4 regions of the Paeniglutamicibacter sp. MACA_103 genome follow, and region 4 is predicted to be linked to each of the others. Evidence: riboswitches for the same ligand, from Rfam matches in the RefSeq annotation. Region 4 holds a riboswitch; each other region holds the start of a gene.
What was found. A riboswitch is a leader RNA that binds a small molecule or an ion and turns the genes downstream of it on or off. The one in region 4 is predicted to bind thiamine pyrophosphate.
Positions count from the first base shown of each region.

Region 1 (4,224 bases), on a different contig from region 4:
CAACGAGGACCGCGGCGCACAGTACGAGCGCGATGGCACTGCTGCGTCGGCGGCGGGGCATCCTCATGGCGATTGGCCGTCGTCCTAGACCAGTGCGTTGTCGCAGGCAGTGACGAGCCGGGCCTGGACATCGGCCGGGACGTCGTCTCCGGAGGCGGCCACATCATCGAGGGCGCTGACGATCTCCTGCGGCAGCCCGCCCTCGCGGACGGCGTCGACCATCGAGGAAACCACCTTGAGGTCGGCGGCGTTGATCGTGCCGTCCTTGATGGGGGCGCACGCCTGCTTGATGAGTTCCTTCTTGGCGCCGTCGGCCAGTTGCGTGGCCGCGGACGAAGCGGCGGAGGAAGCGGTGTCGGCAATGGTTGCACAACCGGTCACCGAGAGCAGCAGGACTGCGCCGGAAACCAGCAATGCACTTTTGGAACGTGAAAATGTCATGGGTTCAATCGTAGTTGTTCCCGGGTGGGAGAACGCTGGGAACGCCCGCGGCTCCCACCCAAGGGGCATAGGCCGCTATCCGGGGACCGGAGTGGATTCCATGCGTGCCGGCCTGGCCAGGCCCAGCGTTTCGCGCAGCGTGGTTCCCGGGTAGGACGTACGGAACAGGCCGCGCTCCTGGAGGACCGGGACCACCAGCTGCACGAAGTCGTCCAACCCGGCGGGAAAAGTGGGGCACATGAGGTTGAATCCGTCGCAGGCACCCGAAGTGAACCATTCCTCGATGTCGTCCGCGATCTCGGTTGGCGTGCCGATCATGGTCGCATGCCCTCCGCCCGCGGCCAGGAATCCCAGAAGCTCGCGAAGCGTGGGAGCTTGGGTTTCAATGATGCGCTGGACCGTGAGGTAGCGCCCCTGCGGCCCGGCGAACCCGTCGGCAGCAGGCAAGGCATCCACGCGTTCATCCAGTGGGTGGGCGCTGTAGTCCTGGCCGGTGAACATGTTGAGCTGGGCGATGGCCGAGCCGATGTCAAGGAAGGAGTCCAGCACGCGCTTCTTTTCCAGGGCCTCCTCACGGGTCGCACCGACATAGGTGACCAGCCCGGGAAGGATCGGCACCGAACTTGCCTCGCGTCCCTCGCGTGCGAGTCGGCTCCGGATGTCAGCGGCATACTCCGACGCCGATTCCCGGTCCCAGGAAACTGAGTAGATGGCCTCGGCATGCCGGGCGGCAAACAAACGCCCGGCCTCGGAGGAGCCGGCCTGGAAGAGCACCGGCCTCCCCTGGGGGCAGCGGGGGACCGTCAGCGGTCCGTCGACGGAGAAGTGGCTGCCGCGGTGGTTGACCGGACGGACCTGGGAGGGATCGAGGTATAGCCCGGCCTCGCGGTCGACCACCAGCGCCGAATCCGACCACGAATCCCACAACCCCTGCATCGCATCCACAAATTCCTCGGCGCGTTCGTAGCGTTGTGCGTGCCCCGGCAATGCATCCATCCCGTGGTTGCGGGCCTCGGCGTCAAACATCGACGTCACCACGTTGATCCCCGCACGTCCACCGCTGATGTGGTCGAGGGAGGCCAGCAGCCGGGCGGCGTGGAACGGGGTGTAGAAGCTCGCCGAGATGGTGGTGACCAAACCAACGTGCGCGGTCGCCCGAGCCATGGCGCTGAGCGCGGTTACCGGTTCGAGGAACCAGGGGATGCCCGCCGCGTACTCGCGGTTGACGCTTTGCCCGTCGGCAAAAAACACCGCATCCAGGCACCCGCGCTCGGCCAGCCGGGCCAGTTCCTCGTAGTAGGCGATGTCGCCGACGCGGTCGGCGCTCGAATCGGGGTGGCGCCATCCCATGGTGTGGTGGCCCGCGCCGTAGATGAAGGCGTTCAGGTGCAATTGGCGTGACGTAGCCATGGTGGTTTCCTTCCCAGGTCCTAGTTCATCACCAGTCCACCGTCGACAACCAGGTTCTGCCCGGTCACCGCCCGCGACCAGGGCGAGGCAAAGAGCAGGGCCGCATCGGCGAACTCGGCGGGAGAGGTCACCCGCCGCAGGGGAGTGGAACCCGCAATCAGGTCGAATACCTCCTCCGGGGTGGCCGCCGAGGCATCGGTGGTGCGCAGCAGGCCCCCGGAAATCATGTTGACGCGGATGTTCTCCGGGCCCAGGTCCGACGCGAACGTGCGGGTCAGCGACAGCAGGGCCGCCTTGGCCGCGGTGTAGTCGTGGTAGGGGACCACGGGGTTCTGGAAGAGGTTGGTACCGATGTTGACGATGTTGCCAAAGCCTACGGATTTCATGCCCGGCAGGGTTGCCTGGATGGTGTTCAGGGCGCCACCGATGACGCCGGTGAATTGCGCGCCGAATTCCGTGTAGCCGATCCCGTGCGCCTTGGAGCGGGCGTCGCCGTTGAATGAAAAGCTTGGCAGGGCGTTATTGATCACCGTGGTGATCGGGCCGCCAAAGTGTGCCTGCGCCGTGGCAACCATCGCCGCGACCTGATCCTGGTCCGAGACGTCGGCACGTGCCGCGATCGCGCGTTCGGCCCCGAACTCGGCAGCCAGTTCCCGGGCCGCGGATTCACTCGAGCGGTAGTTCAGCACGAGCCGTGCTCCCTCGCGGGCGAAGGCGCGGGCCAGCTCGGTTCCAAGCCCGCGGCCGGCACCGGTGATAAGTACGATTTGGTCCTTGATAAGCATTCCCATGCACCTTTCGTTGGAGCGAAAGGATGCCATGGAACCGCCAAGGGGAACCGGAATTCAGGTGCCACAATGCGTCATGCCGGACCGGCATCCCTTCGCTCGGATTATCGAGATCAGGTTCAACGGGTGTATCTCTCAGCCGCAAGGCGGCACCCCGTGTCGAGTCCTTGGCCCAACCTAGCACCGATGGATCACCTTCCCCAACCATGTGAACGCCACGGGTGCGACACACCCGGCGCGGGGGCCCGAAGCAGGCACGTCGTAGGACCCATACGGCAAACTGGAGGGGTGAGTCAGAGCCGAATAATCCAGACCATTGCCGCAGAACTTTCCGTAGCCGGGGCACCGGTTGCTTCCTGGCAAGTCAAGGCCGCCATCGAGCTGCTTGACGCCGGATCCACCGTTCCCTTCATCGCCAGGTACCGCAAGGAAGTCACCGGCACCCTTGACGATGCGCAATTGCGCATGCTCGAGGAACGACTGCGTTACCTGCGCGAACTCGAGGAACGCCGGGCCGCAATCCTCAAGGCCATCGCGGAAGCCGGCAAGCTCACCGAGGAGCTGGAAGCCGCGATCGGGGCCGCAACGACCAAGGCGGAACTCGAAGACCTCTACCTGCCCTACAAGTCCAAGCGGCGCACCAAGGCCCAGATTGCCCGCGAGGCCGGCCTTGAGCCGCTGGCCGATTCGCTCATCCGGGACCCTTCCCAGGATCCGGAGACGCTGGGCGCAACGTTCCTGAACCCGGAGCACGAGGTCAACGCCGCCGCCGATGCGCTCGCCGGTGCCCGGGCCATCCTCACCGAACGCGCCTCCCAGGACGCGGTGCTGGTCTCGGAACTGCGCGAACGGCTGTGGGGCCGAGGCAAGATCTCCTCCAAGATCGCTCCCGGCGCCCCGGCCGCCGACGCCGCAAAGTTCTCAGACTACGAGGACTTCGTCCAGCCCGTCGCCACCCAGCCCTCCCACCGCATCCTTGCCCTGTTGCGCGGCGAGCGCGAGGGCGCGTTGAACCTGGAGCTTGCCGAGGCCGACCCGCGTGACGATGCGGCATTGGCCGAGGCGCGCGCAGGATACGAGGCAGCCGTCGCCCGTTCGCTGGGCATCAGTGCGGCGGCCGATGCCCCGGCCGGAAAATGGCTGGCACAAACCGTGCGCCTGGCCTGGCGCGGTCGCCTGCTGGCACGGCTCGAGGCGGACCTGCGCACGCGGCTCTTCGAAGCCGCGGAGGAAGCCAGCGTCAAGGTCTTCGCCGCCAACCTGCGTGACGTTCTGCTGGCGGCCCCGGCCGGGAATCGGGCAGTGCTGGGCCTGGACCCAGGGCTGCGCACCGGAGTCAAAGTAGCCGTCGTTGACGCGACGGGCAAGGTCGTGGACATCGCCACCATCTACCCGCACGCGCCGGCGAACAAGTGGGATGCCTCGGTGGCGACCCTGGTGTCCCTGGCGGCCAAACACGGCACCGAACTGATTGCCGTCGGCAATGGGACCGCAAGCCGCGAAACCGACAAGCTGGCCGGCGAGGTGATCGCCAAGCTGACCAACAAGCCGGCCAAGGTCATCGTTTCGGAGGCCGGTGCCTCGG
Region 1 covers NZ_JBIXLN010000047.1:3,821-8,044, forward strand. The annotation lists gene ACIPVK_RS18180 (thermonuclease family protein) at 1-67, opposite strand, end outside; gene ACIPVK_RS18185 (hypothetical protein) at 85-441, opposite strand; gene ACIPVK_RS18190 (LLM class flavin-dependent oxidoreductase) at 517-1,851, opposite strand; gene ACIPVK_RS18195 (3-oxoacyl-ACP reductase) at 1,872-2,636, opposite strand; TPP riboswitch at 2,713-2,806, opposite strand; gene ACIPVK_RS18200 (Tex family protein) at 2,826-4,224, shown strand, end outside.
Region 1: it holds a riboswitch for thiamine pyrophosphate, as region 4 does, so the genes downstream of both, ACIPVK_RS18195 (3-oxoacyl-ACP reductase) here and thiC (phosphomethylpyrimidine synthase ThiC) in region 4, are expected to answer to the same signal.

Region 2 (4,224 bases), on a different contig from region 4:
GATTTCTCAGCCCCTGTTCGCGCTGAGCATCTCATCCAGGGCCATGGAGCATCCACGCGCCTCGGCGGCCTCGGCGCGGCCGACCAGGACAAAGTCCGGTTGGATGGCTTCTCCCCCGGGTGCCGGCGGCACCAGGTATCCAATGTCCTCGGCAAGCACCGCCAAGCACGATCCCCTGTTGGCCAGGTCGTAGTGCACGATCAGCCCGTGTTGGCCCGGCTCGACGTCTTCCCCCGTGGAGGGATCGATGACCCGGATCCGGCTCCACGCCGGGACCGCCTTGCGCCTGACTGAGGGTTGCCGGCCCAGCCATGCCTCGCGCAGCGTCGAATCGTAGTACTGGGTGCTGATTTCGGTCATCCCGTAATAGTTCACGCACCATGTATCGGCAATGCCGAGCCGCTGGCCAAAGTTGAGCCGCAATTCATCGGCCCCGACCTCGCGGGAGCGTCCCTTGTATCCCCCGGTGTCCAGCAGCCTGCTGCCCGCCGGCAGGGAAAAGGCCAGCCCCTCGCGTTCTAGCGCGTCCAGCAGGTGCACGTAGGCAAAGGAGGTGCCCAGCAACGCGACGGGTTCCCCGGCGGCCTCCGCATCGCGCAGCACCGTGGCGAGGCGGCTCCAGTCGAGCTCGTCACCCGCCATGAAGTAGTCGCTGCCCGGGGCGCCAAAGGCATCAACCAGCTCTCCCAGGAAATGGGCCAGGGATGAATTTGGCTGCTCGTCAGGGCGCGCGTTGAGCACCAGCAGCCGCATGGTCCGCTTATCGGGCAGGAAGTAGTGGGCGAATGCCTCGCGGGCAGAGGCATCGTAAAGGTACAGGTGCGGGTGGTGGTTCCGGCCGCGGGTGGTGGGATCGGTGCTCCCGCTGGTCATGAAGACGGCGGCAGCATCTTCCACCGGATCACAGGCCAAGGTGAGTTCCTTGAACGCGGTCAAGGGCACCGGCGGAATGTCCTGCCATCGGGACAGGGAACCGGGATGCACCCCGCGCGCCCGACAGAAACGTTGGTAAGGGATGTTGCGTTCGTATTGGTAGGCGAAAAGTCCCAGGGCCAGGACGTTGAACTCGGAATCGTCCTCGGGGCTCCCCGCACTGCTGTCCGTGGCAGGCCCCGGCCCGCGTTCGATATAGGCCTGGATGCGCAGATCCAGGTCGTCACGCTGGGCTTCGGACGTGTTGGATCCTTGGGTGTTCATCGGGCGTTCTCCCCTTCCGTGCTTGTCTCGCGCATGGCGTCGGATTCCGCTCGCGGGCCCGCTGGGCCGTCCAGGCTTCTCGTCTGCGATCCCAACTCCGAGAGGTCGGTGCTGCGCCCCGCCGCGGCGGACACCACAAGGGTCACGGCGGCGGAGGCGACCGAGGCCGCGAGGAACGGGGCCAAGGACAGTCCCTGGGCAAAGGTGGCAATGGCCAGGGCGGCCGGCAGGCTGCCGCCGGCGAACCAGCCATAGCCCAGCGCCGCCACCAGTCCCGCGATGGAGCCGCCGATCGCGGCGTTGGAGGTCGAACGGCGCCACAGGCCCAACAGGATCGGAATGATCGTCGCGGCGCACAGCAGGTCGGCGATCAGGAACAGGCGCAGCACCGAGAAGCCCTGGAAGGCCACGAGGGCCGGGATCGCGGTGAACACAATCGTGGCTATCCGCGCCCCGGACAGGCGGAGCCTTGGTACGTGTGTCACGGCCATGGCAGCCAGCCCGTTTTGCAGGGTGTCCACCGTGGAGGCCACGAGCGCCAGGGTCAGAACGAGAACGGCCGCCAGGACCCAAACCGGCTGCAATTCCAGCAGGGCAAAGAACGGCACCGCCGGGGTGCCCAGGGCAACCCCGTAGGCGGCAGCGAGCAGTCCGACCAGGCCGGCAGCGAAGACCACGGGGAACCGGGTGACGGCACCGATGAGGGCGCCGCGGCCCAGGGCGCGGGCGTCGCGGGCCGCCCAGACCCGCTGCCAGTACCCGTTGTGGAAGAGCGTGGTGCCGGTGACAGCCACGACCAGGGTCAGCGCTGCCTCGATGCCGTGCAGGTCCACGGCGAATAATGCCGGGTCCAGAGGTCCCGTATTGCGGGAGAGCCCGCCGAAGAGGACGGCTCCAACGACCACCAGCAGCCCAAAGAGCATCCAGGATTGCCAGCGATCGGTGTGGATCGAGGCCCGCAGCCCGCCGTATGCGGTGTAGAGCGCAGTGATCAGGGCAACGGCAATGATCCCCAGCCGCGGATCCAAGTCGGACATGCGCCCAAGCACCGCACCGATGGCGGTCAGCTCGGCCGAGAGGGCAATGAGCATGTACATCATGGAAATCGCAAGTGCGTAGATGTGCATGGTAGTTCCGTAGCGCAGGCGCACAAACTCCACGAGGTTGTGCCCGTCCGGGATCAGCTTACGCAGGCGCTTTCCCACCAGCACCAGGCCAATCAGCGGCACGGTGACCGCGACGGCGTAACCGACCACGCCGGCAATGCCTGTGGTGGCCCCGACCTCCGGTGCGGCGAAAAGGATCCACGCACCTACTCCCGAGGCAAAGAAGGACAATCCCAAGCCCAGTCCGTTTTGGCTGTTGCGGGCCACGGCGAATTCCTCGAGGCTCCGATCCCGCCCGATTCCCAGGCCAACCCAGGCAAACACCGCCAACACAATGATCAAAATCGCCAAGGATATGGAAAAACCAAGCATCAACATTCATCCCTTCGCCGGCATTACCCGGACAGGTTCATGCGGTCGGCGACACCGTTAGTCGCCCTCTCAGCCTGGTTCTTCCCAAGCTCCCGCGTTGTGGGATCGACTCTAGCCACACCGTGGCCCGGATCCCAATCCCGAGCAGTCTGGAACCGTGAATATGAAGCTGCGAACTCCGGGCTTTCTCTGCCGGCGGATCGGCGGGAAAGGATTTCCAAAGATCGATTCTGGTCGGCCCCGTTGGCCCGATTCACCCTTCCGGGTCGTGCAATGCTGGAATATATGTGCCTTTTGACCTGGCGAAAACTCGTGGTAACCGTGGCAATGTTCCGTCCCCCTTGGGCCTGCTGGCGGGCTGCGCCGCCAAGCCACGCTCGCCGCACTTTGCGTCTCCCACGGCGCCAGCGTCCGCCGTTGCACCCGTTGTCCAGGACAAGGTCTGTTCCACCTGGTTGGACCTTCTTTTGGTCCCCGGGGTTAGGACTTCCTCGCGGTCCAATGAGGAACGCCATATCTATGCGCAATGGCGGAAACTGTCCCGGTTGAGTCCAACACCCTGGCTCCGGCCCGGTTGAACATCCGCCGGCAGCTCACCCCTGTGTCCTCACAAACGTTCGGCATCCGACTCATCAGATCCACCTTCTATGGCGCCAACGGAACCATGTCCGAAAGAACCATGAGGTTTGACGCCCGCTTGCCAGCCAGCTCCTGAGGATTGTTCCTAGGCTCCGCGGACTGCGACTTCTCCCGCCTTGGCGTGCTCCGCCCCGAACACCAAGTAGCGGTTGGCGATCTTCTCGGTAAAGAACCGGTCGTGGCTAACCACCACGACAGCGCCGGGGAAGTGCAGAAGCGCGCGCTCCATCACCTGGGTACTGGCCATGTCCAAGTGGTTTGTGGGCTCATCCAAGATCAGCACCGAAGCACCCGAAAGCAGGCACATGGCCATGGCCACGCGCGCACGCTGGCCACCTGAAAGGTTGCCGATGCGGTTCTTCAAGTCGGCCTCGGAGAACTGGAACATGGCCAGGAACCGGTTCACCGACTTCTTCGTCGCGCTGAAGGCCAAGGAATTCGGCATCGCGTTGACCGCATGGGTCACGGTGTCTTCGGGATCCAGCTCATCAAGGATCTCGTTGTAAGAAACCACCGCGGCACCCTTGGTCCAGGTCACGTACCCCGAATCCTGTTTCTCCGTCTCGGTCAGCACACGCAACAGGGTGGACTTACCGCTGCCGTTGGCACCGAGGATGACCATCCGGTTGCCGCGTCGCACCTCAAAACTGAGGTCGTTGAAGAGCGTCTTTTCCCCGTAGGACTTCGACAGTCCTTCGACCCGGCAAAGGGTGTCCTTGATGTGCAGGCCGCCATAGATCTCGGTGATGATCTTGTCCACGGGCCGCGGCGCGCGCGACTTCTTGATCTTGGAGAGCTTGTTGTCCAGGCCCTTGCTGGCTGCCTTGGCCGCCTCGCGGCGGTCAGAGATTCCCTCGGCTTCAAAGGCCAGAAGCTCGGATTCGTGGACGAATTGCGACTCGAGGGTCTT
Region 2 covers NZ_JBIXLN010000024.1:68,829-73,052, forward strand. The annotation lists gene ACIPVK_RS12750 (hypothetical protein) at 7-1,197, opposite strand; gene ACIPVK_RS12755 (sodium:solute symporter family transporter) at 1,194-2,654, opposite strand; TPP riboswitch at 2,666-2,781, opposite strand; gene ACIPVK_RS12760 (ABC-F family ATP-binding cassette domain-containing protein) at 3,400-4,224, opposite strand, start outside.
Region 2: it holds a riboswitch for thiamine pyrophosphate, as region 4 does, so the genes downstream of both, ACIPVK_RS12755 (sodium:solute symporter family transporter) here and thiC (phosphomethylpyrimidine synthase ThiC) in region 4, are expected to answer to the same signal.

Region 3 (4,224 bases), on a different contig from region 4:
TCAAGTGGTTCGTGCCCGGCCTGCTGGACGGCTCCGGCGCCTTCGGCGGCGAGGAATCCGCCGGCGCCTCCTTCCTGCGCCGCGACGGGCGCACCTGGACCACCGACAAGGACGGGATCCTGATGGCGCTGCTGGCCAGCGAGATCACCGCCGTCACCGGCTCCTCCCCCTCGAAGCACTATGCCGCGCTGGCCGCGGAGCACGGCTCACCGAGCTATGCACGCATCGATGCCCCGGCCGACCGCGAGCAGCGGGCCCGGCTGGGGAACCTGGCGGCTTCGGACGTGGCCGCCGAGGTGCTCGCGGGCGAGAAGATCACCGCACGGCTGACCGAGGCGCCGGGAAACGGGGCGAAGATCGGCGGGCTGAAGGTCACCACGGCCAACGCCTGGTTTGCCGCACGCCCCTCGGGAACCGAGGACAAGTACAAGATCTACGCCGAGTCCTTCCTCGGCGAGGAGCACCTGGTCCGGGTGCAGGACGAGGCGAAGGACATCGTCTCCGCTGTGCTCGCGTAGGCGCACGCCTTGGCCGAAGGCCGGGTGGGTCCCCGCATGCGGGAACCACCCGGCCTTCGGCCATTCCGCGGGCAAGCCGTAATATCCAACTCCTGCATGGGTATATGCCGGGCCGGGAATTTCTACATGAGCCTGTCGATGAGCTTGGACTTCGCCCAGGTGTAGGGCGGGTAGATCGCCTTGAGCGTGTCCACCACGGTGGTCTTGCCCATCACGGAGCGCATCTGCGAGAGCCGCTCGAAGCCATGCCGCCCGTGGTATGAACCCATGCCGGAGGCGCCCACGCCTCCGAAGGGCAGGCCCGGGACGGCCAGGTGCAGGCTTGGCGCGTTGTGCACGATGGCCCCGGCCCGCACCTGGTCCCCGAAGGCAGATTGCAGCCGCGGGTTCTCGCTGAAGAGGTAGGCGACCAGCGGGTTGGGGCGCGCGTTGATGAAGCGCACCGCCGCGTCGAAGCTTTCCACCGCGACGATCGGCAGGATCGGGCCGAAGATCTCCTCGCGCATCAGCTCCGAGCCCGGATCAACGTTGGCCATCACTGTCGGCTCGATCTTCAGGGTGTCCGCGTCGTACCCGCCGCCGATGAGGACCTCGCCGTGCTCCAGGTAGGAAACCAGCCTGTCGAAGTGGGCCTTGTTGACGATGCGGCCGTAGTCGCGGCTGGCCAGCGGGTTCTTGCCGTAGAACCCGGTGATCGCCTTGGCCAGCTGCTTTTCCAGGTTCATGGCGGCGTCGCCCACGGCCAGCACGTAGTCCGGCGCCACGCAGGTCTGTCCGGCGTTCATGAACTTCCCGAAGGCCAGCCGGCGCGCCACCGTGGCGGAGGACCCGTCCATCACCACGGCCGGGGACTTCCCGCCCAGCTCCAGGGTCACGGGTGTCAGGTGCTCGGCCGCGGCGCGGGCCACGATCTTTCCCACACGCTCTCCGCCGGTGTAAAAGATGTGGTCAAAGTGCTGTTCGAGCAGGATCTTGCTGGTTGAGGCCCCGCCCTGGACCACGGCGCACGCCCGGTGGTCCAGGAACTTCGGGATCAGCCGGCCCAGCAGCGTGGAGGTGGTCGGGGCCAGCTCCGAGGGCTTGAGCACGGTGACGTTGCCCGCGGCGATGGAGGCGACCAGCGGGGCGAGGATCAGCTGCAGCGGGTAGTTCCAGGCGCCGATGACCAGCACCACCCCCAGCGGCTGCGGCTCGATCTTGGCCGCCGCCGGATGCAGGACCAGCGGGATCTTCACCGGCTTGGATTCCATCCACTCGGAAAGGTGCAGTTGCGCGTGGTCTATTTCCGCGCGCACCATGTCGATCTCGGTCATCTTCGCCTCGACCGCGCCCTTGCCCAGGTCGTCGGCCAGCGCGTCGATGAAGTCCTGTTCGTGCGCCTCCAGCATGCGCTCGAGGGCCTTGAGCTGCGAGGCCCGGAATCGGCGCGGGTGCGCCAGCCGGGTGGACACCACGTCGTGCATCGAGGCGACGATCTCCACGATGTTCTCCGGCAGTTCGGGCACCACTTCGGGCAGCTCGAGCTCGTTCAGCGCCGTCGCTTCGCGTGGCGTTGCGGATTTGTGTGAGGTGTCGGAAGTGCCCATCTCTTGAGCCTACGGCCACTGTGGCATCGGCAACAGGCCGCCACGCTTGGCGTGCTCGGTGCGCGGTGACATGGAGTGCCGGACCCGGCGCCCGGTGGGATAGGCTCGCGCATAGTGACACGGGGTGTCGGCACTTGCGGCCGGCTGAGATGAAACCCGTAGAACCTGATCTAGTTCGTACTAGCGGAGGGATGTTGCTCATGGAATCCATGGCGCCTTCAAAACTCGTAACACCCGGCGAGCTCGCCGATGCCCTGGGCGCACTGCGCTCCTCCACGCCCCTGGTCCAGTGCCTGACCAACACCGTGGTCACCAACTTCACCGCCAACGTGCTGCTGGCCTCCGGCGGGTCCCCTGCCATGGTGGACGTGCCCGGGGAGGCCGGCGACTTCGCCGCGGTGGCGGCAGCCCTGCTGGTGAACCTGGGCACCCCGAACTCCGAGCAGGCGGCCGCCATGCGCGAGGCGGTTGCCGGCGCCTCAGCGGCCTCGACCCCCTGGGTGCTGGACCCTGTGGCCGTCGGTTCGCTGCGCGTGCGCACCGCGCTCGCCCGCGAGCTCGTGGCCGCGCGGCCCACGGTGATCCGCGGCAACGCCTCGGAGATCCTGGCGCTGGCCGGTCAGGCCGTCGGCGGGCGCGGGGTCGAGTCCACCGACTCGGTTGCCGCCGCGACCGACGCCGCCGGGACGCTGGCCAGGGAAAGCGGCGCCGTCGTCGCCGTCTCCGGGGAAGCGGACCTCGTCACCGACGGGGTGCGCACCGTGTTCGTGCACGGCGGCAGCGCGCTGCTGACCCGCATCACCGGCGGCGGGTGCGCGCTGGGCGCTCTCTGCGCCGCCTTCCTGTCCACCGGCGGGGACCCGCTGGTCGCCACGGTTGCCGCGCACGCCTTCTACTCGGCGGCGGCCGAACGCGCGGCCGCCACGGCCGCGGGCCCAGGCACCTTCGCCCCGCTCTTCCTCGACGCGCTGGCCGCTGTCTCCCCCGCGGAGCTGGGCGCCACGGCGGTGCTCTCATGAGCGTCTACGGCGTGTACCTGGTCGCGGACTCCGCCTCCACCGCCGGACGTCCGCTGGCCGACATCGTGAAGGCCGCGGTGGACGGAGGGATCAGGACGGTGCAGTTGCGCTGCAAGGACATGCCGGCCGGCGAATTCGCGGACGTCGTGATGGAATGCGCCCACCACACCGCCGGGCGCGCGGCACTGCTGGTCAACGACCGCGTCGACGTGTTCCTGGCCGCCCGCGCCTCCGGCGCCGACGTGCAGGGGGTGCACATCGGCCAGTCCGACCTGCCCGCGGCCCTGGTGCGCGAACTTATCGGCCCCGACGCCGTGCTGGGCCTCAGCGCCGCCAGCGATGCGCAGATCGACGCCGCAAACAAGCTGCAGCTCCGCTCCCCGGGCACCATCGACTACCTGGGGGTCGGCGCCGTGCATGCCACCCCCACCAAGAGGGACCACCCCGAGCCGCTGGGCCATGCGGGCCTGGCGCGCGCCGTGGGGCTCAGCGACCTGCCCGTCATCGCCATCGGCGGCATCGACGCGGACGACGTGGCCCCGCTGGCCCGCTCCGGTGCCGCCGGCGTCGCGGTGGTCCGCGCCATCTGCGCCGCCGGGGATCCGCGCGCCGCGGCCACGAACCTACTGAACCTCTGGGAGGGCACGAAGCCATGAACACCCCCAACACCAGCACCGTGAAGAACATCCTGTCCATCGCCGGATCCGACCCCTCCGGAGGGGCCGGCATCCAGGCCGACCTCAAGTCCATTGCCGCGGCCGGCGGCTACGGCATGGCCGCCATCAGCGCGCTGACCGCGCAGAACACCCGCGGCGTCAGTGCCGTGCACGTGCCGCCGGCAGGCTTCCTGCTGGCGCAGCTGCGCGCCGTTTCCGAGGACATCGCCATCGACGCGATCAAGATCGGGATGCTCGCCAACGCGGCGGTCATCGACGAGCTCGGCTGCTGGCTGGCCGGGATCCGGACCGCCGCGGGCTCCGACGCCCCGGCGGTGGTGCTGGACCCGGTCATGGTCGCCACCAGCGGGGATTCGCTGCTGGATGCCGAGGCAACCACCGCGCTGCGGCGCCTCTTTGCCCACGTCGACGTCATCACCCCCAA
Region 3 covers NZ_JBIXLN010000038.1:33,159-37,382, forward strand. The annotation lists gene pgm (phosphoglucomutase (alpha-D-glucose-1,6-bisphosphate-dependent)) at 1-518, shown strand, start outside; gene ACIPVK_RS16625 (aldehyde dehydrogenase family protein) at 641-2,104, opposite strand; TPP riboswitch at 2,215-2,313, shown strand; gene thiM (hydroxyethylthiazole kinase) at 2,305-3,123, shown strand; gene thiE (thiamine phosphate synthase) at 3,120-3,779, shown strand; gene thiD (bifunctional hydroxymethylpyrimidine kinase/phosphomethylpyrimidine kinase) at 3,776-4,224, shown strand, end outside.
Region 3: it holds a riboswitch for thiamine pyrophosphate, as region 4 does, so the genes downstream of both, thiM (hydroxyethylthiazole kinase) here and thiC (phosphomethylpyrimidine synthase ThiC) in region 4, are expected to answer to the same signal.

Region 4 (4,224 bases):
GTGGGCCGCGGTCCTGGACCGGATTGCCACCGAGTCCCCGGTCTCCACCGCCGGCGGAAACAAGCCGATCCTCATTGTTCCCTCGCCGGCCGGAGCGGTCTTCGACCAGGAGATGGCCTACGAGCTGGCCGAGGCGCAGCACCTGGCCTTCGCCTGCGGCAGGTACGAGGGCATCGACGAGCGCGTGCTGGAACATGCCGCCGAGGCATTCGACGTCCGTCCGGTCTCCATCGGCGACTACGTGCTCAACGGGGGAGAGGTGGCGGTGTTGGCCATGGTCGAGGCCATCGGCCGGCTGATCCCCGGCGTCATCGGCAACCCGGAATCCCTGGTCGAGGAGTCGCACTCCGACGGGTTGCTGGAGTACCCCGTATACACCAAGCCCGGTGTTTGGGAGGGCCGCGAGGTTCCCGAGGTGCTGCTCTCCGGCAACCACGGCAAGATCGCACGCTTCCGCCGAAACAAGCAGCTGGAGCGCACCGCCGCCCGCCGCCCGGACTTGATCGTGCAGCTGGACCCGGCCACGCTGAACCGACACGACCGCGACACCCTGTGGCACAGCGGCTTTGCGATTCTGGAGGGCCGCATTGTGCCCAAGGATGAGATCGCGCCGGAGCAGTAAATCACGAGGCACGGCAAAGGGGGCTGCCAGTCCATCCCACGCAAAATGCGGGAAGGACGGGCAGCCCCCTTTTTTGTCGGCGCGCGCCCGGCAGGGACCGGGGCGGGCCGGAAGCGCTACACCTTGGCCGGAACCTCGAGCTCGGGCAGGTAGACCTTGCCGCCCGCGGCCAGGAATTCCTGGCTCTTCTCGCGCATGCCGCTCACCATGTCGGCGATGGCGGCCTGCGAATCGGCCGAGCCGTATTCGTCACGGATGTCCTGGCTGATGCGCATGGAGCAGAACTTCGGCCCGCACATGGAGCAGAAGTGCGCGGTCTTGGCCGGTTCGGCCGGCAGCGTCTCATCGTGGAAGGACTCGGCGGTGACCGGGTCCAGCGACAGGGCGAACTGGTCGCGCCAGCGGAACTCGAAGCGCGCCTTGGACAGGGCGTCGTCGCGCGCCGAGGCGCCCGGGTGTCCCTTGGCCAGGTCCGCGGCGTGGGCGGCGATCTTGTAGGTGATCACCCCGGTCTTCACGTCGTCCTTGTTTGGCAGCCCCAGGTGCTCCTTGGGGGTGACGTAGCAGAGCATCGCGGTGCCGTAGCGGGCGATCTCCGTGGCGCCGATCGCGCTGGTGATGTGGTCGTAGCCGGGGGCGATGTCGGTGACCAGCGGGCCGAGCGTGTAGAACGGCGCGCCGTCGCACAGCTCCTGCTGGCGCTCGACGTTTTCCCGCACCAGGTGGAAGGGGATGTGGCCGGGGCCCTCGACCATGACCTGCACGTCGTATTCCCAGGCGCGCTTGGTCAGCTCGGCCAGGGTGTCCAGCTCGGCGAACTGCGCGGCGTCGTTGGCGTCGGCAATGGAACCCGGGCGCAGCCCGTCGCCCAGCGAGAAGGCCACGTCGTACTGCGCGAAGATCTCGCACAGCTCGTCGAAGTGCGTGTACAGGAAGTTCTCCTGGTGGTGGGCCAGGCACCAGCCGGCCATGATGGCCCCGCCGCGCGAGACGATGCCGGTCACGCGGTTAGCCGAGAGCGGCACGTAGCGCAGCAGCACCCCGGCGTGGATGGTCATGTAGTCCACGCCTTGCTCGCATTGCTCGATCACGGTGTCGCGGAAGATTTCCCAGGTCAGCGCGTTGGCCTCGCCGTTGACCTTTTCCAGCGCCTGGTAGATCGGGACGGTGCCGATCGGGACCGGGGCGTTGCGGATGAGCCATTCGCGGGTGGTGTGGATGTCATCGCCGGTGGACAGGTCCATCACGGTGTCTGCCCCCCACTTGGTGGCCCACTGCAGCTTGTCCACTTCCTCGGCGATGGAGCTGGTGACCGCCGAGTTGCCGATGTTCGCGTTGATCTTCACCAGGAAGGCCTTGCCGATGATCATCGGCTCGGACTCGGGGTGGTTGATGTTCACCGGGATGATGGCGCGGCCCGCGGCGACCTCGCTGCGCACCAGTTCCACGTCGCAGTTCTCGCGCAGGGCGACGAAGCGCATCTCCGGGGTGATGACTCCGGCCCGGGCGTAGTGCATCTGGGTGACGCGCTGTCCTGCTTGCGCGCGGCGGGGAACCGGACGGCTTCCCTTCCACTCGGCCGACGCCTTGCCGCGGCGGACCGCGGACTTCCCGTCGTCAAGCAGGTTCCTTTCACGTCCCGCATACGCCTCGGTGTCCGCGCGCTCCGCGATCCAGGTGCTGCGGAACGCGGGCAGCCCAACCACGGGGTCGCTTCCGGGACCGGCTGTGCGGTAAACCTGCAGCGGGGCGTTGTCCTTTCCGCCGGGCGAGGGCTCCAACGCGATCTCGGTGACCGGGACGCGGATCCCCGACTCGTGGTCCTCGATGTAGGCCAGCGAATGGGACTTCAGGGACTGCGTCTCGGCAGATTCCACGGCGTTTTGGACAGGGCTGTGCATTGAATCGGTGTTGCTCAAGGAGTACTCACTTCCTTCGCCGGCATTACCCGGACAGGTTCAACGGTCTCTTGCTGCGTCAGCTCGATCTCAGCCCCTGCTGGGGCCCCCGTGTGGTCGTAAGCGAAACTATCACATGTTTTCGCGCGGCAGCGTTTGTGACCTTGGGCACCGGCGCGTTGCGTCCGGGTGAGCGGCTGGCGGCCTGTGCCATGCACTCGCGACAGCGAACCGCCCTTAAGGCGGATGCCGTTACGGCCGGTTTCCCCCGTCGTTTGGGCCCCGGCGCCCAGTTGGCGGCGGAAACCGGACCGGCAGGGTGAGCGGGGAATAGGGCCCAGACGGATATATGGCGGGCGGAATCCTGGTGAGCCAGGGGGGGCGCCCGTGCTGCGGACCTCCGCCTGCGTGTCCGGGACTTCGCGCGGTGCCCCGGAGTGTGGCAAAATGGATTCTTGGGTCTACTGGGTTCTGCTCCTGCCGCAGGGGGAACGAATCAACAGTTGGACCTACCGCCGATCCGCAAACGGATCGTGGTACTAAGCTTCGGACCGCCCCATCATTCCTTGGACGCCCTTGTGCGCCTCGAGGAACAATGACGGTCCGTGTCTAAGGTGGGTGACCTGCGGCGTCTGCCTAGGAGATGCAACTATGCATATTCTCGACTCTGTCGATGCAGCCTCGCTGCGCAGCGATGTCCCGGACTTCCGCGCCGGTGACACCGTCAAGGTTCACGTCAACATCATCGAAGGCAAGAACTCCCGTGTCCAGGTCTTCCAGGGCTTCGTCCTTGGTCGCCAGGGCGACGGCGTTCGCGAAACCTTCACCGTTCGCAAGGTCTCCTTCGGCGTCGGCGTAGAGCGTACCTTCCCGGTGCACTCCCCGGTCCTGGAAAAGATCGAACTGCTGACCCGTGGCGACGTTCGCCGCGCCAAGCTGTTCTACATGCGCGATCGCCACGGCAAGGCTGCGAAGATCCGCGAAAAGCGCGACTTCCGGTCCGCCAAGTAGCCAGAAAAACGAGAGCCCTCATCCGCGCCACTCCTCGAGCGGCGCGGATGGGGATCCATCGTGGATCGATCTACTGAATCGGAACGTTCTTCCGCTTCGACAAAGCGCCGGTCCCCTTCAAGGGGCTGGCGCTTTGCCGTTGGCGCGCTTGCTGCGGCGGCGGTAATCACCCTTGGCGTTCGCGCCACCGTCGTTGACTTCTTCTACATCGGCTCCACTTCCATGGAATCCACGTTGAACCCGGGTGAGGGATTGCTGGTGAACCGGCTTGCCTACAACAACGCCGAAATCCAGCGCGGGGATGTCGTCATCTTTGACGGGCGGGGCTCGTTCCTGCCATACCAGCGCCCCAACGCCGTGGATTCCCTGGCCTGGGCGCTGCGCCTGGCCGGCAGCGACGCCGTCTATGTCAAGCGTGTCATCGGCGTCGGCGGCGACACGGTCAGCTGCTGCGGCCCCGACGGGCGCCTGAGCGTCAATGGCGTCGCCGTTGACGAGCCCTATGTCTTTGCAGGGGACAAGCCGAGCGAGATGGACTTCGAGGTGCAGATTCCCGAGGGGCGACTGTGGGTCATGGGGGACCATCGCTCGGTGTCCGAGGATTCGCGCGCACTCATGGGAGCACCCGGCGGCGGCATGATCGTGACCGATCGCGTCATTGGCAAGGTGACCGATGTGATCTGGCCTTTGGAA
Region 4 covers NZ_JBIXLN010000001.1:115,838-120,061, forward strand. The annotation lists gene trmD (tRNA (guanosine(37)-N1)-methyltransferase TrmD) at 1-622, shown strand, start outside; gene thiC (phosphomethylpyrimidine synthase ThiC) at 739-2,523, opposite strand; TPP riboswitch at 2,536-2,643, opposite strand; gene rplS (50S ribosomal protein L19) at 3,172-3,531, shown strand; gene lepB (signal peptidase I) at 3,592-4,224, shown strand, end outside.